One region of the Lysinibacillus sp. JK80 genome, then DNA from elsewhere that is predicted to be linked to it. Evidence: a T-box and tRNA genes for the amino acid it is inferred to sense, from the RefSeq annotation. Region 1 holds a T-box; the other holds one or more tRNA genes.
What was found. A T-box is a leader RNA that pairs with one kind of tRNA and senses whether it is charged. The one in region 1 lies ahead of cysS (cysteine--tRNA ligase), so its partner is inferred to be a tRNA-Cys.

Region 1 (10,661 bases):
GTTTTCGATTGCTTTGCTCATGATGACACCTCCTATTAGAATGGGTCATTTATACCGACAAAAGAAAAGCCTCCGAGTCAAATAGACACAGAGGCTGAAAGTCATCATCTTTAAATAAGAATCTGAATTCCGATGTCCTCGGTAGGAACATTAAGTGACAAGTCACTCCTACTGTCTACGGTACAAATGGATAATTCACAACAGCAACTATAGTATCACGTATAGCCACTATCGTCAATACATATATATAAATTATTTTACTACTACGTTAGAAGCGTCAATTTTAACCGCTGGACCCATTGTAGTTGTAACATTTACAGATTTCATGTAAGTACCTTTAGCTGCAGCAGGTTTTGCTTTTTGAACTACATCAAAAACAGCTAAGAAGTTTTCTACTAATTTTTCTGCTGAGAAAGAAACTTTACCGATAGGAGCGTGGATAATACCAGCTTTATCAGCACGGTATTCTACTTTACCAGCTTTGATTTCTTCGATAGCTTTTGTTACATCAAAAGTAACTGTACCAGTTTTAGGGTTTGGCATTAAACCTTTAGGCCCTAATACACGACCAAGTTTACCAACTTCACCCATCATGTCAGGAGTTGCTACGATTACATCGAAGTCAAACCAACCTTGTTGGATTTTTTGGATGTATTCTGCATCGCCTACATAGTCAGCACCAGCTGCTTCAGCTTCTTTAAGTTTTTCACCTTTTGCAAATACTAATACGCGTTGAGTTTTACCAGTACCGTTTGGTAGTACTACTGCACCACGGATTTGTTGGTCGTTCTTACGAGTATCAATACCTAAGCGGAAAGCAACTTCTACAGTAGCGTCGAAGTTTACTGTGCTAGTTTTTTGAGCAAGTTCGATTGCTTCTTGTGCAGTGTAAAGTGCGTTACGATCAATTAATTTTGCTGCATCTTGCAGTTTTTTACCTTTTTTAGCCATTATATATTTCCTCCTTGATTGTGGTTATAGCGGATTTTACCTCCCACGAATAAAGGTTGCGTGTTCACAAAGAAACTTCGCAACCTTCCAAAAAACAAAACATCAAGTAAATGGGATTAGTCTTCGATAACAATACCCATGCTTCGTGCAGTACCTTCAACCATTAACATAGCAGCTTCTACTGAAGCAGCGTTAAGGTCTGGCATTTTAGTTTCAGCGATTTCGCGAACTTTATCACGTTTAACCGTTGCCACTTTTTTACGGTTTGGTTCACCAGATCCAGATTGGATACCAGCTGCTACTTTAAGTAGAACTGCTGCAGGTGGAGTTTTTGTAATGAAAGTGAAAGAACGATCCTCGAATACTGAAATTTCAACTGGGATAATAAGACCAGCTTGATCAGCAGTACGCGCATTAAATTCTTTACAGAATCCCATGATGTTCACACCCGCTTGACCTAATGCAGGACCAACCGGTGGAGCTGGGTTAGCTTTACCAGCAGGGATTTGAAGTTTAACAACTTTAATAACTTTTTTAGCCACGAGACACACCTCCTTAAGTCCGTGATGTGGTAATTGGGTTGCCCCTCCCACTCAATATCTGTCTGTCAGCTAAGTGCCGATAACATTAAAATTATCATTACAGACGTCAAACAAAAGTATGACAGTCTGACCTATGAAATGATACCACTTTTAATTTTTTTAAGCAAGTAGTAATTAACAAAATCTGCGAAACATCTACCAATTAGCATGTAATGTTCTATTGTTAGAACTATAATTTTTGAACTTGTTCGAAATCTAGCTCCATAATCGTTTCGCGACCAAACATATCAACCGTCACTTTAATTTTACCTTTTTCTGTGTCAATTTCTTCAACACGTCCTTGGAAATGAGCAAACGGCCCTTCTAATACTTCTACTGCTTCACCAACAGTAATGTCCACTTCTACAACTTTATCAGTCATACCCATTTGTTGTAGTAAACGATCTGCTTCTTCAGGTAATAACGGTGTTGGTTTTGCTCCTCCACCAGATGAACCGATAAAGCCCGTAACACCAGGTGTATTTCGAACTACATACCAAGAATCATCTGTCATGATTAACTCTACTAACACATAACCAGGGAAAACTTTACGCATCATTGTACGTTTTTTTCCATCTTTCATTTCTGTTTCTTCATGCTCAGGAACAATCACACGGAAGATTTTATCTTGCATTCCCATTGTTTCTACACGTTTCTCTAGGTTTGCTTTTACACGGTTTTCATACCCTGAATACGTATGAACAACATACCAATTTTTCTCCATAACTACTAGGACTCCTCGTCCGTCCCTCCCTTACAAATAAAAGTGAAAATGAATCGCGATACGCTCAATGCATTTTTACTCTTTTCACAAACATCTCATTAGAAAAATATAGCTTTCGCTAATTACTTGCGAAAGCTCGATGATATATACCGAAACTAGCATAGTCATCAATCGCTACTATCATACTCTCCTAGTAGTATTTATCATAATGAGGAGATTTTACTGCTTTGCGCTTCACTTCACCCATCCCATCGATCCCATTAGATGGAGTTTTCGGCTGAATGAAGATAAAACAAACGAAAAAACCCGTTATTGCAATGGACGGGCTATTTCAAAAATATGCTATTTACTAAATTATAAATCTAAGTACCAGCGGAATAATGATGAAATACCTAAGTCAACTAACACAAAAAATAAAGCCATAATGACAACAGTTGAAATTACAACGACTGTATATTTCGTCAGTTCTTTACTTTTCGGCCAGCTTGTTTTGCGCATTTCTGACATTACATCGCTGAAAAAGCTTTTGATCTTGCCCATTCTAGCTTAACCTCCGAATCAATCAAATCTGTCTATTTACATATCATTTTATAGCGTTTGTTTATGCATTGTATGTTCATTGCAATGCGAGCAAAATTTCTTTAATTCGAGACGTACAGTTGAACCTTCTTTAGCTGGGAACGTGTAATTTCTCGAACCACATTTCTCACAATTTAGCACGACTTTTTTTGCCATATAATCACCTTTTTCGGCACTTTGTCTTTTTAAGACTAACACCTATATTTGTCAATGTCAATAAAGGCCTAAATGGGCTAAGACATTTCCTCAAGGACTAAATGACGTTCTAATTTACGTTTTACCCGCTGCAATGCATTATCGATAGATTTCACATGACGATTTAATTTGGCGGAAATTTCATGATAAGACTGGCCGTCTAGATATAAGGCTAAAACTTGTAGCTCTAATTCACTTAAAATCTCACTCATCTTTTCTTCTAAATATCCAAACTCTTCTCTATGAATCATCAATTCTTCTGGATCATCCATAATAGCACCCGTTAGTACATCCATAAGCGTTCGGTCTGACTCTTCGTCGAATATAGGCTTGTCCAAAGAGATATAGGAATTTAGAGGTATATGCTTTTGCCTAGTTGCTGTTTTAATAGCTGTGATAATCTGTCTTGTAATACATAACTCTGCAAAAGCTCTGAATGATGCAAGCTTATCTCCTTTAAAATCACGAATCGCTTTATATAAGCCTATCATGCCCTCTTGTACAATGTCTTCCTTATCTGCTCCGATTAAAAAATAGGATCTTGCCTTCGCTCTTACTAACAAACGGTATTTTGTAATTAAATAATCCAACGCATCTGTATTACCTTGATGCACCATTTCAATAAGCTCTTCATCATTGAATCGTTCAAAATCTTGTGTCACTTGTACAATGCTATTTTTAAACATGGTATCACCTCAGCCACAACAGATAATTAGAAACAGTATAACGGAATTGGAAAATATGCGTCAATCAATCATTTCAACCCTCGTCGCCATTTTTCAAAGGCGAGCGCAACATCTGGCTTTAATTCTATACGGGAAGGCGGCTTACTTTCTTGCTTCCGCTTCACATCATGAGTAATTTTATGTTGGATAATACTTGTATCAATTTCTAGCTCTCTAGCCGACTTCCTTAAGGCACCATTCCCAAATATAACACTTTGCTCTGCCATATCAGAAGTTGCTACATGAATTTGTACATTTCTAGCCTTTAATTCATGTGTCATTTTTTCAATACGTTCATCTGCTGTTTCATTTTTTCGTGTATAAATGACTTCTACATCATTTTCTATATAAGATTGCTCTACTCCTGGTACAAGATGGGCGTCAAAAACAATAATTACGCGCCAACCCATTGCTGCTTTATATTCAGCCATGAGTTCTATCAACCTTCTTCGCGCATCCTCAAAATTCGTATCACGCAATGGCCGCAGCTCTTTCCAAGATCCAATCATATTATAGCCATCAACAAGCAAAATGTTTTTCATTGTTATTCAATCGCTTCTTGACGTTTACGATACACTTCGTACATTAATAAAGCCGCTGCTACTGATGCGTTCAGTGATGTGACATGCCCAACCATCGGTAAGTGATATAAAAAATCGCATTTTTCTTTTAATAAACGCCCCATCCCTTTACCCTCACTACCGATAATGATGGCTAATGGTAATGTTGCATCCATTTTTCGATAATCTGCAGATCCCTTTGCATCTGTTCCTGCAATCCATACACCGCGTTCTTTTAATTCATCTATAGTTTGAGCAAGATTGTTTACACGTACAACTGGAACGTGTTCAATCGCTCCTGTAGATGCCTTTGCCACTACTGCTGTTAGACTCACTGATCGGCGCTTAGGAATAATAATACCATGTGCTCCTATAGCATCAACCGTTCTCATAATAGACCCTAGATTATGAGGATCCTCTAACTCATCTAAGATTAAGAAAAAAGGATCTTCCTGTTTATTAGCTGCAGCTGCAAATAAATCCTCTAGTTCAGCATACTTATAAGCGGCAACAGAAGCAACGATACCTTGATGATTAGCACTTGATAATTGGTCAACTTTCTTTTTTGGGACAAATTGAACTATGACACCACGTTCACGGGCTAAATCTAGCAGTTCATTGACGCCAGATTTTTTTACTCCTTCCGCAATCCATACTTTATTCATATCGCGGCCTGAACGAAGTGCTTCTAACACTGGGTTTTTACCGGCAATAATTTCACCATTCTGTTCTGCCATTATTTAGACACTCCTTTTGATTCCTCGATTATTTGAATAGCATATGCAATGATTTCGTAGACACGTTCTAGTTCATTCAATAAATATAAACTACCAAGCACCGCCTCAAAGCCTGAGCTATTACGATAGGTTTGGACATCCGTATTTTTTGGTACAGAGCCGGATTTGGCATTGCGTCCACGGCGGAACACAGCCAATTCCTCCTCTGTTAAATAATTTTCATCCATCATGCGATGAACGATCATCGATTGCGCTTTTGCTGAGACGTAGCGAGTTGCCTCTCGATGTAGTGTGTTTGGTTTAACACGACCAGAGCGTAGCAAATATTCTCGGACCTTTTGTTCCAATACGGCATCACCCATATAGGCTAACGCCAGCGCTTTTAATTGTTTAACATCTTCATTGCGAAGTTTATCCAACTTAATTACCCTCGTTTCCATCTAGTTCCTTGTCGTGTATCTTCTAAAATGATACCTTGGGCTTGCAAATGGTCACGGATCTCATCAGAGCGAGCAAAATCACGATTTTTACGTGCCTCGACACGCTCTTGTAGTAATGCTTCAATTTCTTCGTCTAATAGTTCTTCTTCTTTTGCAAATTCAATACCTAAGACGTCACCTAGTACTTCAAAGGTTTCAATAAAGGTTTCTAATACCTTCTTGCAAGTATTGGCTTCATTTAAGTAAATATTAGCAATACGAGCTACTTCAAATAATACAGAAATAGCGTTGGCTGTATTAAAATCATCATCCATTGCCTCTTCAAAATGCGCTTTCTGTTCCGCAATTTTGTTCAGCCATTCTTCTGAATGATCACCTAAGCTTACAGTAGTCGTAAGGCGATGCTTCACATTGTTGTATGCTGTACGAATGCGCTCTAAACCTGACGCAGCAGCTTCTACTAGGTCCTTCGCAAAGTTAATTGGATGACGATAATGGACAGATAGCATGAAGAAACGCAATATCTGCGGGTCAATTTGTTTACGGATATCATTCACAAGAATAAAATTCCCAAGAGATTTGGACATCTTTTCATTGTCAATATTAATATACCCGTTATGCATCCAATAACGCGCAAATGTTTTATCATTGTGTGCCTCTGATTGAGCAATTTCATTTTCGTGGTGAGGGAAAGTTAAATCCTGCCCACCAGCATGAATATCAATAGTATCTCCTAAATGTTCACGAGCCATTACAGAACACTCAATATGCCACCCTGGACGGCCATCTCCCCATGGGCTTTCCCAGAATATCTCACCTGGCTTAGCAGCTTTCCATAAAGCAAAATCTAGCGCATCATCTTTTTTCTCGCCCGCTTCAATACGAGCACCGATTTTTAAATCGTCAACTGATTGGTGTGATAATTTACCGTAGCCATCAAATTTACGAGTACGGTAATACACATCTCCTGCAGACTCATAAGCGTAGCCCTTTTCAATTAACACTTGAATAAATTGAATGATATCGTCCATATGCTCTGTCACACGTGGATGAACATCTGCCTTTTTGCATCCCAGTGCTGTAACATCTTCAAAATAGGCTGCAATAAAACGCTCTGTTAATTCATGTACTTCTTCACCAAGCTCATTTGCTGCTTTAATAATTTTATCGTCTACATCCGTAAAATTGGAAACAAACTTTACATCATAGCCTTTATACTGAAAATAACGACGTACTGTATCATAAACAATTACAGGACGTGAATTCCCAATATGGATATAGTTATAAACCGTAGGACCGCAGACATACATTTTTACCTTGCCCTCTTCTAGCGGTACAAAGGTTTCCTTTTGTCGTGTTAATGAGTTAAAAATTTGAATACCCATTGTATTTCACTCTCCTTTTCTGTTGAATAAAAAAAGCGCCTCTATCACTCCTAAAAGGAATGACAGAGACGCTCGATTTGCGTGGTTCCACTCTGATTGAAGACAAAAAGCCTTCCACTTTGGACATCCATTAACGGGGATGACTCGATAAAGCCTACTCTCGTTCAGCTTTATGCTCAAAGGTGCATTTCAGTTTTGCCTAGGCTCAGACCACTTTCAGCCGATGATGGTCCTCTCTTAAGAGCATGCGCCACTTACTTCTCCTTATCAACGCTTTTTCAATGTAAATACATTTTACAACGAAAGAATGAATTGTCAATAAATTTATCTTTATTGTGCAAATTTTTCTACACGGTCAATTGCTTTCTCTTTACCAATTAAACAAATGGCGTTCGGCAACTCTGGTCCATGTGTTTCACCTGTTGTCACAACACGGATTGGCATGAACAGATTTTTACCTTTATGACCAGTTGTCTTTTGTACAGCTTTAATCGCAGCTTTTACCGCATCTGGTGTAAACTCTTCTAGCTCTTCCAATTGTGCTTTAAATGCCGCCATTACTTCAGGTACTTGCTCTCCTGCTAAAACCTCTTTTGCTTCTTCATCATATTCAATATGGTCGTTAAAGAATAGGCTAGATAATTCGACAATTTCTGCACCAAAGCTCATTTGGTCATGATAAAGTGCGATTAAATCCGTCGCCCAAGCATGTTGCTCTGCAGTAAGTTCTTCAGGTAATAAGCCTGCTTTTTGTAGATGTGGTAAAGATAAAGCTACAACTTCTTCCAAAGACAACTTTTTAATATATTGATTATTCATCCATGTTAGCTTTTGTTTATCGAACATAGATGGTGATTTTGAAAGACGTTTTTCATCAAAAATTTTGATAAATTCTTCTTTTGAGAAAATCTCTTCTTCTCCCTCTGGAGACCAACCAAGTAGCGCAAAGAAGTTAAACATCGCTTCAGGAAGATAACCTAAATCTTTATATTGCGTAACAAATTGAATAATCGATTCATCACGCTTAGATAGTTTTTTACGGTTTTCGTTAATAATTAATGTCATATGTCCAAAGCGTGGATATTCCCAACCAAATGCATCAAAAATCATCATTTGTTTTGGTGTATTCGATAAATGCTCCTCACCGCGGAAAACGTGAGAGATTTCCATAAAGTGATCATCTAAAACAACTGCATAGTTATATGTTGGAATACCATTAGCTTTTACAAGTACCCAATCACCAATATCTTTAGACTCAAAGGTAACTTGTCCACGAACTAAATCTTCAAATTCGTATGTTACATTTTCAGGTACACGCATACGGATTGTGTATGGCTCACCTGCCGCTTCTTTAGCAGCGATTTCATCTGCTGATAAGTGGCGACATGTACCATCATAAGTAGGAGCAGCTACACCTCTTGCTTTTTGTTCTTCACGAGATGCTTCAAGCTTTTCAGAAGAACAGAAACACTTGTAGGCTACACCTTGCTCTAATAGTTTTTCAGCGTGCTCTTTATAAATATCAAGACGTTCCATTTGACGATAAGGCGCATAAGGTCCACCAATATCAATGGACTCATCATATTCAATACCTAACCATTTTAGGTTATCTAGTTGAGATGCTTCTCCGCCCTCTACATTACGTTCAATATCCGTATCTTCAATACGTACAATGAATTTACCGTTATGATGTTTTGCATATAAATAATTGAATAATGCTGTACGCGCTCCACCGATATGTAAATAACCTGTTGGAGATGGCGCGTAACGAACGCGAACTTCTTTCGTCATAATTAAAAGCCTCCTAAATTTTCGATCAAAAATTGACTTTGTTCATTTTACCACTCTGTTACAGGAAATAAAAGCGGGGTTCATCCACATTTATTTCTTGATCAATAGAATTGTTGCCATTGCCGCAATACCTTCCTCGCGACCTGTAAAACCTAATCGTTCAGTTGTAGTTGCTTTAACATTTACCTGTGAAGGCTCTGCGTGTAATAATTCAGCGATACGTTGTTGCATCTGTCCAATATAGGGGGCCATTTTAGGACGCTGTGCCATAATGGTACAATCGACATTACCTAGAGAATAACCCTTATCCTCAACAATCTTCCAAATGTACTCTAATAATTTTGCTGAGTCCGCGTCCTTAAATGCAGGGTCTGTATCTGGAAAATGACGGCCAATATCCCCTTCTCCAATTGCTCCTAGAGCCGCATCTGTGACAGTGTGTAAGAGAACATCCGCATCTGAATGTCCTACTAGTCCTTTTTCATGCGGAATGGTAATGCCACCAATAATTAATGGACGACCTTCTTCAAATGCATGTACGTCAAAACCTTGTCCAATTCGAAACATATTCATCTTCCTTTAATTAATATTTATCATTATCATATCAAAATTTGCCCTAGGTTGTTTGAAAAGCGCTTTAATAATTATCCTCCTATAGCAGTAATGGGCAGTTTAGAAAGCTACACTCTCTAGACTGCCCCACATTCTTTAAATATGATACTCTATATTTTTCATTTGACTGTTGCTAATATTCGGAGATGGCTGTGAATTATAAACACGTGAATAAGGGGGAACAGAGTGTGTTAGCCAAATATTACTTCCTAAAACGGAATCGTGCCCAATCGTCGTCTCGCCCCCTAAGATAGTAGCACCAGCATAAATGACAACATTGTCGGCAATATTCGGATGACGCTTAATGCCCTTAATTGGATTACCATTTTCATCTAATGGGAAGCTTAGTGCACCTAATGTTACACCTTGATAAATTTTTACATTCTTACCGATAGTACAAGTTTCACCGATAACTACACCTGTTCCGTGGTCAATAAAGAATGATTCTCCTATTGTAGCCCCTGGATGAATATCGATACCCGTTAATCGGTGCGCATATTCTGACATAATTCGAGGCACAATTTGTACACCCATTTCGTATAACTCATGTGCGATGCGGTGAATATAAACAGCCACAATAGATGGATAGCTTAGCAAAATTTCCTCTGTGGAAAGAGCTGCTGGGTCACCATTATATGCCGCTTGAATATCTGTTTGTAGCACTTGGCGAATGGCAGGAAATCGATTAATCAAATTCATAACAATTTTGTCTGCTTGTTCACGGCAATACTTCTCGCAATTGGCAGGATCACTATCCTCCATATTATAAAATAATACTTTTTCGATAATATCCCGCAAATCTAATGCTGTTTCACGCAGCTTATTACTGCAAACTACGTTCACCCTTGTTTCATCAATAGGTCTTGTCATATAAATGCCAGGAAACAGCACCTCATGGAAATTATCTATTATTTTTATAACCCGATCTCGTCCATCAAAGCCTATTGAGTTGTCAACGTCGATGTACTGTTTATTTATACTAGTTAATGAACCTGTAATTTCTGGAACCTTTTGATTTAACCAATCATTTAATGACACAATAAACACCCCTCACATCTTTTCATCTATTCTATTACCTTATTAATCATATATCCACTATTTCATTTTACACGTAAAACGATCACACATGGATAAAATCCACTTTATTGGAGCATTCCAACTTTTTATTCTCTTCTACGCCTTCGTTTCTAATTCGACTAGCAGTTATGTCATTATTATCATACATATATGGATGAACAGATTACGAAGCAATAAGGCATTCTGACCATATAATTTTTCCCAAACAAAACAAATAAAAAAGACTATCCATCCTTAACAAACTACGAATGAATAGCCTCTATAAATAATATTTCTTAATGATTGAATGATCCACGCTTACGCA
Region 2 (10,661 bases), 590 kb from region 1:
ATTAAGGTGAGTACTTTATGTCCAACGTTTGTGGATACACCAATTTTCGATAATGCAAAGGCGATTCATATGGATAAATCAATTATCACCAAACAATTAAAGCAGCAAAAAATGATCTCACCTCAGCGAATTGCAAAAATGGCTATAGAGGGTGTTCATCAAAATAAGCCTATCATTTGTCCAATGCCAATGCGCAAAACACTGGATGTTGTTTTTACTATTTTTCCTTTTTTACACAAAGCGTTAATGAGAATGGTTTGTAAAGTGAGTCGTAATGCACGTTTAACCTAATGTTTCACAAGGCTCCCTACTAATGGGAGCCTTGCTTATTTTATAATACGACACCATCGCTCATTTTAATAATACGATCTGTATATGCCAACATTTCTTCGTCATGCGTCACTAATAATGTTGTTATATTTAAAGTTTTTGTTAATGTTCTTAATAACAACATAATCTCTTTAGAGCGCTGTGAATCTAAACTAGCCGTTGGTTCATCAGCAAACAATACTTTCGGTTGATGAATAATAGCACGTGCAATTGCTACACGTTGCTTCTCTCCCCCTGACAAGGAGGAAGGATAGGCAGTTTTACGATGTTCCATTCCAACTAACTCCAATAGCCGATTGACTTCATATTTCTGTTCATTCTTTTTTAATGGAGATTCAGCTACATCTAGCATTAATAGCAATTGTTCCTCCACTGTCAAAAATGGAACAAGGTGAGCAAATTGAAAAACAAAACCGAATTTACTTGCACGTAATTTTCGTACCTGGTCGGTTTTCATCGTCGTAAGATTCTGCTCTTCAAATAACACTTGCCCATCTGTTGCTGGTTGTAGTCCTGCAGCGATCGTTAATAATGTACTTTTCCCAGAGCCAGAAGCACCTACCAATGCTGTAATCTCTCCTTCATTTAAAGAAAGATTGATGCCCTTTAAGATCTCTTCCTCGACTTCACCATTCTTAAACGTTTTTCGTACTTCATCAATTGTAAATAACGTCATGATTAAGCCTCCCCTTGCTGTATTGCTTGTAACGGTTCAATTTTTTTAATTTGCATTCCTGACAAGGTCGCACCAATAAAGCCTATGAGGAGGAATACAACGGATAACTGTGTTGTAGTGCCTATTGTTAAAGTGAATGGCATCCCCTTAGGAGCAACTATATTAAATAGCTGGCTAAGACTGACAGATACCACAAGTGAAAAGATTGTAATAATAGCCATCTGTGTCCAGATCATTTTAAATAGCTTACTTGTTTTTAATCCAATCGCTTTTAAAATGCCATACAAGCCAATTTTTTGCACATTCATCATATAGAAGAAAATAGCAAACAACATCCCACTAATGACAACTAAGAACCATATAATCATATTTAAAGATAATTGCTCCGCATTATAACTAGGGATAGTATTGAGAAACTCTTTATTGCTATATGCTTGCAATCCCTTAATATCATTTGGCTCACTATTTGGTACAAAAATTAATTGTTTATCAGCTACCCGATACATCTCCTGATAAGCCTCTTCACTAATATAAGCAACGGGAGCATGGCTATATTTTTTTTGCTCTACAAAACCTTTTACAATGAACTTTCCACTGTATTGATTATTCGTTAATATATCTCCAACTTGTATTCCTTTATCTTGTAGTGAGCTATCCAAAAGCACCTCGTCTTGATGCACATTGCTAAAAAGTGTAGATTCCGTTGATGTCACAAAGGCTACACTTTGTTGTTTATCATCCTGATCATTTAAAAAGCCCATCTGGATCGAAAAAGCTACTGCCTCTTTTTCTTTACTTATGACTTTCTGTTGCAGGTCGCTATCGATTCTTGAAAGATTAAACGTGCCATCCGCATCCTCAGCCATATAAAATTGTCCCTTCGGTAAATCCTTAATTAAAGCTGCATTATCCTGTGACAGACCATTTGCTAAACCCGAGATAATAAACGTTAAAAAACTAACTAGGAAGATAATGGAGCCCAAGATTAAAAACCGTACTTTATTCTTCTTCATTTCTTTCCAGGCAAGATTCATCACTAACCCCTCCATTTCTTTGATTACTCCTAGCTTAAAATTGTTAAATGAACAGAGCATGAACTAATTGTTAAAATGTAGTGATTATATAAAAAGCCACTCTATAAAGGCATTTTTATCCCATAGAGTGGCATCTTTTTTGAATCTTATTTATCTTTACTTACTAAAATCCCTCGCCTTGAATGAATTGATATTTTTGATTTCTAATCAAGGTCTTAATATTTTATACGAACTGTGAATTTCAATTGTAGTATGAATATAAGATCTAAAAAAACTCTTAAAGAATTTCAATACCTTTTCATCTTCATTTCTTACATCAAAACAAGCATACGGTATATTTAGTTGAATTTGATTTTTAATAACCTCGCCCAGTAAAGGTCTTAAAATATAATGATTTCTTCTATCTTCTTTAATAAAGAGGGAAGTAATAAATAAATGTTCATTATTCACATTTGTACTTAATATCCACCCGATGATTTCCTCTTTGTAGTAAACCAAAAAACTCGTTTGTGGACTAGCTTCACCAAATTGAAAATCCTCTAAGGGTGATAAATGCTTAGGATACCAATCAACATTGCGTAACGACTCCAGTTCCGCTTCATGAATTTGATTCAACGCTTTAACAGAGATGTCTTCTGGAAATGTGTTTTTTTCGATCCATTTTTCTTTGCTCATATCTTTCACATTAATCATAAAGTGAGTTTTGTCTAAAATTGGTGGAGTCCACGATTGCTTTCTTAATGTGTATTTTACATTCGGACTAGTTTCAGGAAAAACATTTGTATATAAAACATTTGCGCCTTTTGCTTTTAGTTCTTTTTCGGCAAACTTTAGTAGTTTTTCTTCTATGTTTTTATTTTTAAACTTATCTCTAACATTTACTGAGTAGACGACGCCCATTCTATCTAACTCTTTGTATTCCGCCAATATTGCTCCGAGAACTTCACTATTTTTATCAACTGAAACGCCTAGGACAAACGAGTCATTGTTTAGGTCATTAAATAAAAAGTCACCTTTAATATTTTTAAAATGCAGTAATACTTCATTAACTTGGGTTTCATTTATTCTTTGGATTAGCATGATTTTTACCTTCTTAATGAAAATAGTCTATTTTATTTGAGGTTTAGTAAAAAAGGGAATGGATCACCTCGATAAGTGATCCATTCCAACTAAGGATTTACTTAAGGTCCCTCATTTCCAGTACCTTTAACACTTTTTATATAAGACGCTGGCTTTTCTGCGGTGGCTTTTATACGAATATGAATATATTGCGAAGTATTAGCTGGAATCTCAATATAAGTAACACCAGTTTTAGTTGTAGCAGTTGACCATTCTGCTGCATTATCTGCTGCATTTGGGTTGCTATCTACAAAATACTCATATGTCTCTTGAGTTTGTAAATTTGATAATTTGGTATACCCAGCAACACCAACCGCTACTGTAGGTTCAGGTGCAGCAGCAGGTTTGATATCATTTAACTCGATTTGCGCTAAATCTTGCACATCATTTGCTGGTTGCCCTCCTGCTGAAGCTATACGAATATGCACAAATTGACCCGCATTTATCGAAATATTATCAATTTCTGTTGTTCCTGATAGGGGTATTAATGTTGCGCCTGCCCAGTCTGTGCTAATAGATGTCGTAGCATTACTATCTATTATATATTCATACGTAACACCATCTGTTAATCCTGTCAGTTTCATTGTTCCTGCATTCGTTCCTTGTGCTTTCATTGCATTAGGTGCAGTAATTGGATTTACAATTGTTAATGGTATATTCGTTATATTTATTGTTTTTGCATCAGAATAGACTGTTTCATTCACAAATTCTTTTTGAGGCTTCGCTTTATTCAAAGCAGCGTCTTTTAAAGAAATATCGTTACCATTTGCACTCATCGTGATGGTTGTATTTTGTTCAATTTTTGATACGGTTGTTGCACCTAACGTGACAGTTACGGTATTTCCTAAAAGTTCAAAGGTATCATCATTAGCAAAAGCAAACGTAGAATTTGTTTGATTACTTAAAGTAAAATCATTCGCTAAATCAATTAGATTAGCCAAACCAAGATTTACATCCTCTGAGAAGATAATCGTTAACTGATCCCCTACATCTACACCGTTAGAACCCTTATCTATGAAGCCTGAACTAATAATAACTGGTGCAGCCTGATCAACTGCTGTCACATGAATCCCAGCTATATTCACTCCATTGATATCTATGATAGATTCATTTGGATTTTGAATAACCTCTGGTGTGAAGTGAGTACCAACCATTGGTTCCACTCTAATTGTAATATATTTGTTTTCACCTTGTGTATATAATGGATTAGGATTACCATTGCTAAGCAGTGGCGTTCTTCCATTTTTGTCTGTTACTTTTATAGATTCTACAGTAAAGCCAGGGACTGTAAATGAATCCTTAGTTACTGTCGTTGGATCAATATTTGCTGAAAATTTTAGGCGAATGGTTTCCATTTTTCCATCTTGTGAGCTGACCCCATCTTTACCATCTATCGTAACCGTTTCTAGCAATGGGTTATTTACTATTGTATTAGCAACTACTTGTCCAATCTTTTTAGCGAGTTTACCTGCTGACGTTCTTTCTACTACAACAACTACCTTACCAGCAGCTGATGAAATTTTACCATCAGGCGGAAGTGTTTCCCAAGAAGATACATCAGCATTTAATGATGGCTTTCCAGCGTCTGCTGCATTCGCATCATCAAAAACTTTAAAAGCAAACTCATTACCTAAATCTACAGGTTCACCAACTGTAATATTTATTTTATCGTTACTGAATGGATCATCCACTGCCGTAACAGCTAATGGGCTTAAAGATCCGATGCTAACTCGTGTTCTTAAACTCTCTGCATATTGAGTACCATTGTCTGTTACTTTTATAATCGCTACATCAATTTCAGACATCCCATTAGCAAAACCAGAGGAAATCGCAATTGATTTTTCACCATTTCCGTCAGGAAGTATACCCCATTCTAATTGATTGCCTGAAACATCGTATACAGAAATCATATAATCACCTATTGGGGAAGGTAGTTTAACTGTCACTTTGTCTGCCCCAGTAGCATTGTCAGTAACAGTAATATCACTAACTGCTGGTGCATTCGGGAAAGTCGTTGGTACTCCTTTTTCGACTCTTGTGCTTTCAGTTTTTCCGTTTTCTGTAACTGTTACATAGACTTTATCAAGTCCTAGAGGAAATCCTCCTAGAATCTCTACTATACTAAGTGCAGTTGACGTTGTTACTGAAAAGCTTCCAAGGATATTTCCATTTGTACTTGCATCATACACTTTAATTAATGAGCCTACTGGTAATGAAGGTAAAGCAATCATATCCTTGCCTGCTGTCGCGTAATTAACCAATTGTATGTGTGAAGGAGCTTGTGATTGATTTGAACTTTGAACATATACCGTCGTTGAAAAACTTGCTGGTATGTTCCCACTTGCTGCATACCGTACTTCATAGTTTCCTGCACCTAAGCCAATAATTTCTGTTGCTAATAAAGGTACATTCGTCCAACTTGTGTCTGTAACTAGTTTATATTGATATTTCTTACTTGCATTTAAACCTGTAATCTTACCATCATTTCCTACTAAAGTTGGAGACACCCCTTGTAAACCCTTTGGTGCTGATGGTGCTACGGGAACTGTTGTATCAATAGACCCGCTACCTGAGTTATCAGATGACGTATCGGATAAATCTGGGTTTTTTGTTCCAGCAATTCGTTCGACATTGCCTTTTACAGAATTATAATTTTGAATTATATCAGCAGGTTTTGAACCTGTTGGAATAACAAGGTTGCCAATTTTGGTTTCTGTTCCTATTGTAACTTTTGTTTCTCTATTAAGTGTTTCAAGATTACTTACTCGACCGATTGTTTGCAGATTTACATTTGCACTTGTCATAAGAGATAGATTAACAATGTCACTTTTACCAGATAATTTAACCTCACCTGTAGTTGTTACTTGTAAAGAAGTTACATTTGAGTTAATGACAACGTCAGTAGCTCCCTGGACAATCAATACTTTAGGAAGCACCACTGAACTTCCAGCAGTTAATATTGCATTGCTATTAACAACAATCTCTCCTACTGTAGATGCTCCAGATGTTTTCGATAGGAAAATAACATCAGCATTTTTATCCACACCCACATCACCCAATTGAAATTCACTGAAAACTACTCTTCCTCTTACTTTAGTTTCATTCGCAGCTATAGGTAAGTTATTCATAGATGCAACCTTTGCTCCAAAAGATTTATATGCATTAGTTTGATTTGCTAGTTGCAAAGTATCATCAATCGTCGTTTTACCTTCCACTTTCAAGAATTCAGAGTAGAAAGAATTCTCAACGCCTTTACCAACATGTAAATCGCCTTTAATGGTGATATTCTTCATTGTGATGTAATCGCTATTTACAATGACAGTAGAATCGATAGTTGCACCTTTTCCATCAAAGACAGCATGATTTACATAGGGGTTATTAGTATCAGTACTTGGTGTACCTTTTGCAGTTAATTCAATAGATTGTATTTGTTCAATTTTATTCTCTTTTATAGTTAGTTTTAAGTTGGCACCTTTTAATGTCGCTAGATTACTCGGATTAATCCATTTCTTTTGATCATCTGAAAGTGTGTATGTACCTTCAGAAGTCACCAGTGTCTCATCTGTAATATTGGAGATCGTCTCATTCAAATGAACAGGAACAGGTGTTATTTTGTTTTCACTACGGTAAATGAACGCTGCTAGTTGTCCACGAGTCACACTTTTATTAGGCGAAAATGTTGTTGGGGTTGTTCCGGATGTGACTTCATTTTCAATCAATACCCCAACATAATTATTAAACCAATCATCTTGACTCACATCTGTAAAGTTTATTTTTTGTTGAGAATTTTCTGATTTTAAATCATAGGCTAATGAGATGATTTTTGCCATCTGTGCTCGATTCACAGGATCATTCGGTCTGTATTCACCTTCAGATCCCACAATAATTCCTTTATCGGCTAATGCAGCAATATATTTATAGAAACTATGCTTTTCAGAGACATCTTTAAATCCTGGGTTCTTAATATTAGTTGTATCTAAATCTAATGCAAGTGCGATGATTTTTGCAGCATGGGCGCGAGTTAAAGGTTCGTTTGGACGGAAAGTACCATCTTCATAGCCACTTATAATATTACGTGCATGTAAACTATTTACTGCTTCATAAAAGTATGCATTTGACTGTACATCTTTGAATTTAGTTGCAGCTGCGTTAGCATTTGGTATCACTGTCACTAAACTACCTACCACAACAGATGCTGTAACTGTAGATGCTATTATCTTGTTAAAATTTTTATTCTTTTTTTTCATAATCTCACATTCTTTCCCTCATTATTGATGGTGACTTATTTACTAATAAATAGTAATTTGCGATATATCTTTTTGTATGTTTTTTTAAATTGGAATATCTCCCTTTCTTATTATAATTCCACAATGGTTTTTGGGTAGTTATTACCAAATATTTTAGATATATCCTTTTTTACTTTCCATTTTAGAGAAATTAGTCTACCTATCATACAAATGTGGTAAAAATATTTTATAATAAATAGTAAAATTAATATATATAAATTTTCAATTAATAGAACAAAAATTTTAGTTCAACTTCATGCATGACCCATACGTTGTGATTGATGTTTTCATGTTTCATTGATACAAAACATTTCTTAATGCCACTTGTTTCTAAGTGAAGGAAGAAACTAAACTCTGTCTTGTCATTTTTTGCTTTTAAGAGGGAAGTACACATTAATTTATCAGTTAACGTTACCATAATGAACCTAGATTATATTAAATAACTTAAGTTTGCTAATACAGCGCAAAATATAGCTGCTGTAAAGGCAAAATATGACCCATTCAGTCCTCCGCTCCTTTATCTATGTTTATATACTTTCTATAATTTTTTACAACAAAAAAAGAACCCCTGATATATCAAGGATTCTTCGTTGTAATTGATACCGGTGGTCGGGGTCGAACCGACACTCCAAAGGAACACGATTTTGAGTCGTGCGCGTCTGCCAATTCCGCCACACCGGCATAATGGAGATAAAAAAAATCGGATAAACCGATTAACAGTTAAAATATGGAGGCGGCAACCGGATTTGAACCGGTGATAAGGGTGTTGCAGACCCGTGCCTTACCACTTGGCTATGCCGCCGTCATACATGGAGCGGAAGACGAGGTTCGAACTCGCGACCCCCACCTTGGCAAGGTGGTGTTCTACCACTGAACTACTTCCGCAAAAATGGCTGGGGTACTAGGATTCGAACCTAGGCATGACGGAATCAAAATCCGTTGCCTTACCGCTTGGCTATACCCCAACAATGGGGCGACTGATGGGAATCGAACCCACGAATGCCGGAACCACAATCCGGTGCGTTAACCACTTCGCCACAATCGCCATTGTATTATGATGTTTATTAATTTTATATGTGATGGGGCGACTGATGGGAATCGAACCCACGAATGCCGGAACCACAATCCGGTGCGTTAACCACTTCGCCACAATCGCCATAAAATTAATTGGCAGGGGCAGTAGGAATCGAACCCACACCAAAGGTTTTGGAGACCTCTATTCTACCGTTGAACTATGCCCCTAAAATAATAAAACTGGTGGAGGGGGACGGATTCGAACCGCCGAACCCTAAGGAGCGGATTTACAGTCCGCCGCGTTTAGCCACTTCGCTACCCCTCCGGGAAAATCTGGTGCCGGCTATAGGAATCGAACCCACGACCTACTGATTACAAGTCAGTTGCTCTACCTGCTGAGCTAAACCGGCAAAAAAACAAGATGGGTCAGGACGGAATCGAACCGCCGACACTTAGAGCTTCAATCTAATGCTCTACCAACTGAGCTACTGACCCATATTTTAAAGTAAATGGCGGTCCCGACCGGGATCGAACCGGCGATCTCCTGCGTGACAGGCAGGCATGTTAACCGCTACACCACGGGACCATTTGGTTGCGGGGGCTGGATTTGAACCAACGACCTTCGGGTTATGAGCCCGACGAGCTACCACTGCTCCACCCCGCGATAATACTATAATGTTGTAAAAATAATGGTGGAGGATGACGGGCTCGAACCGCCGACCCTCTGCTTGTAAGGCAGATGCTCTCCCAGCTGAGCTAATCCTCCATCTGGGTATTGAATTGGTGACCCCTACGGGATTCGAACCCGTGTTACCGCCGTGAAAGGGCGGTGTCTTAACCACTTGACCAAGGGGCCATCGTTTGGAACACATCAAAGTGCTGGCGGAGAGTAAGGGATTTGAACCCTTGAGACAGTGTTAACCGCCTACACGATTTCCAATCGTGCTCCTTCGGCCACTCGGACAACTCTCCAAGAATGGCTCCGAAGGCAGGACTCGAACCTGCGACAACCTGATTAACAGTCAGGTGCTACTACCAACTGAGCTACTTCGGAATAATTTTAGTATATAGCCTAGCGACGTCCTACTCTCACAGGGGGAAGCCCCCAACTACCATCGGCGCTAAAGAGCTTAACTTCCGTGTTCGGTATGGGAACGGGTGTGACCTCTTTGCCATCATCACTAGACTATTTGAAAGACAATACTTATTATAACATATCTTATAAAAATTACAAGTATATTCTAATATTTTATTCTTTCAAAACTGGATAAACGGTGCATTGAATGTTTCAAACTTTTTTGGTTAAGTCCTCGATCGATTAGTATTCGTCAGCTCCATGTGTCACCACACTTCCACCTCGAACCTATCTACCTCATCGTCTTTGAGGGATCTTACTTACTTGCGTAATGGGAAATCTCATCTTGAGGGGGGCTTCATGCTTAGATGCTTTCAGCACTTATCCCGTCCACACATAGCTACCCAGCGATGCCTTTGGCAAGACAACTGGTACACCAGCGGTGTGTCCATCCCGGTCCTCTCGTACTAAGGACAGCTCCTCTCAAATTTCCTACGCCCACGACGGATAGGGACCGAACTGTCTCACGACGTTCTGAACCCAGCTCGCGTACCGCTTTAATGGGCGAACAGCCCAACCCTTGGGACCGACTACAGCCCCAGGATGCGATGAGCCGACATCGAGGTGCCAAACCTCCCCGTCGATGTGGACTCTTGGGGGAGATAAGCCTGTTATCCCCGGGGTAGCTTTTATCCGTTGAGCGATGGCCCTTCCATGCGGAACCACCGGATCACTAAGCCCGTCTTTCGACCCTGCTCGACTTGTAGGTCTCGCAGTCAAGCTCCCTTGTGCCTTTACACTCTACGAATGATTTCCAACCATTCTGAGGGAACCTTTGGGCGCCTCCGTTACCTTTTAGGAGGCGACCGCCCCAGTCAAACTGTCCGCCTGACACTGTCTCCTGCCCCGCTAAGGGGCATGGGTTAGAATTTCAATACAACCAGGGTAGTATCCCACCGACGCCTCCTTCGAAGCTGGCGCTCCGAGATCTCTGGCTCCTACCTATCCTGTACAAGTTGTACCAAAATTCAATATCAGGCTACAGTAAAGCTCCACGGGGTCTTTCCGTCCTGTCGCGGGTAACCTGCATCTTCACAGGTACTATAATTTCACCGAGTCTCTCGTTG

Region 2: it has a tRNA-Cys gene. The T-box ahead of cysS (cysteine--tRNA ligase) is inferred to sense a tRNA for this amino acid. The anticodon was not compared.

Annotation. Positions count from the first base shown of each region.
Region 1 covers NZ_CP058997.1:4,480,231-4,490,891, forward strand. Annotated here, with positions in the region: gene rplJ (50S ribosomal protein L10) at 1-21, opposite strand, end outside; ribosomal protein L10 leader region at 54-199, opposite strand; gene rplA (50S ribosomal protein L1) at 253-951, opposite strand; gene rplK (50S ribosomal protein L11) at 1,068-1,493, opposite strand; gene nusG (transcription termination/antitermination protein NusG) at 1,723-2,256, opposite strand; gene secE (preprotein translocase subunit SecE) at 2,611-2,796, opposite strand; gene rpmG (50S ribosomal protein L33) at 2,845-2,991, opposite strand; gene sigH (RNA polymerase sporulation sigma factor SigH) at 3,069-3,716, opposite strand; gene HXV90_RS22575 (NYN domain-containing protein) at 3,785-4,297, opposite strand; gene rlmB (23S rRNA (guanosine(2251)-2'-O)-methyltransferase RlmB) at 4,300-5,052, opposite strand; gene HXV90_RS22585 (Mini-ribonuclease 3) at 5,052-5,492, opposite strand; gene cysS (cysteine--tRNA ligase) at 5,477-6,877, opposite strand; T-box leader at 6,939-7,157, opposite strand; gene gltX (glutamate--tRNA ligase) at 7,208-8,668, opposite strand; gene ispF (2-C-methyl-D-erythritol 2,4-cyclodiphosphate synthase) at 8,759-9,235, opposite strand; gene epsC (serine O-acetyltransferase EpsC) at 9,377-10,318, opposite strand; gene ispD (2-C-methyl-D-erythritol 4-phosphate cytidylyltransferase) at 10,633-10,661, opposite strand, start outside.
Region 2 covers NZ_CP058997.1:3,885,349-3,896,009, forward strand. Annotated here, with positions in the region: gene HXV90_RS19500 (SDR family NAD(P)-dependent oxidoreductase) at 1-291, shown strand, start outside; gene HXV90_RS19505 (ABC transporter ATP-binding protein) at 332-1,006, opposite strand; gene HXV90_RS19510 (ABC transporter permease) at 1,009-2,040, opposite strand; gene HXV90_RS19515 (GNAT family N-acetyltransferase) at 2,248-3,120, opposite strand; gene HXV90_RS19520 (S-layer homology domain-containing protein) at 3,222-7,406, opposite strand; tRNA gene HXV90_RS19525 (tRNA-Leu) at 8,046-8,126, opposite strand; tRNA gene HXV90_RS19530 (tRNA-Cys) at 8,174-8,247, opposite strand; tRNA gene HXV90_RS19535 (tRNA-Gly) at 8,256-8,330, opposite strand; tRNA gene HXV90_RS19540 (tRNA-Gln) at 8,336-8,410, opposite strand; tRNA gene HXV90_RS19545 (tRNA-His) at 8,415-8,490, opposite strand; tRNA gene HXV90_RS19550 (tRNA-His) at 8,526-8,601, opposite strand; tRNA gene HXV90_RS19555 (tRNA-Trp) at 8,614-8,687, opposite strand; tRNA gene HXV90_RS19560 (tRNA-Tyr) at 8,701-8,784, opposite strand; tRNA gene HXV90_RS19565 (tRNA-Thr) at 8,794-8,869, opposite strand; tRNA gene HXV90_RS19570 (tRNA-Phe) at 8,882-8,954, opposite strand; tRNA gene HXV90_RS19575 (tRNA-Asp) at 8,970-9,045, opposite strand; tRNA gene HXV90_RS19580 (tRNA-Met) at 9,049-9,123, opposite strand; tRNA gene HXV90_RS19585 (tRNA-Val) at 9,150-9,225, opposite strand; tRNA gene HXV90_RS19590 (tRNA-Glu) at 9,241-9,315, opposite strand; tRNA gene HXV90_RS19595 (tRNA-Ser) at 9,340-9,431, opposite strand; tRNA gene HXV90_RS19600 (tRNA-Asn) at 9,437-9,513, opposite strand; rRNA gene rrf (5S ribosomal RNA) at 9,530-9,645, opposite strand; rRNA gene HXV90_RS19610 (23S ribosomal RNA) at 9,758-10,661, opposite strand, start outside.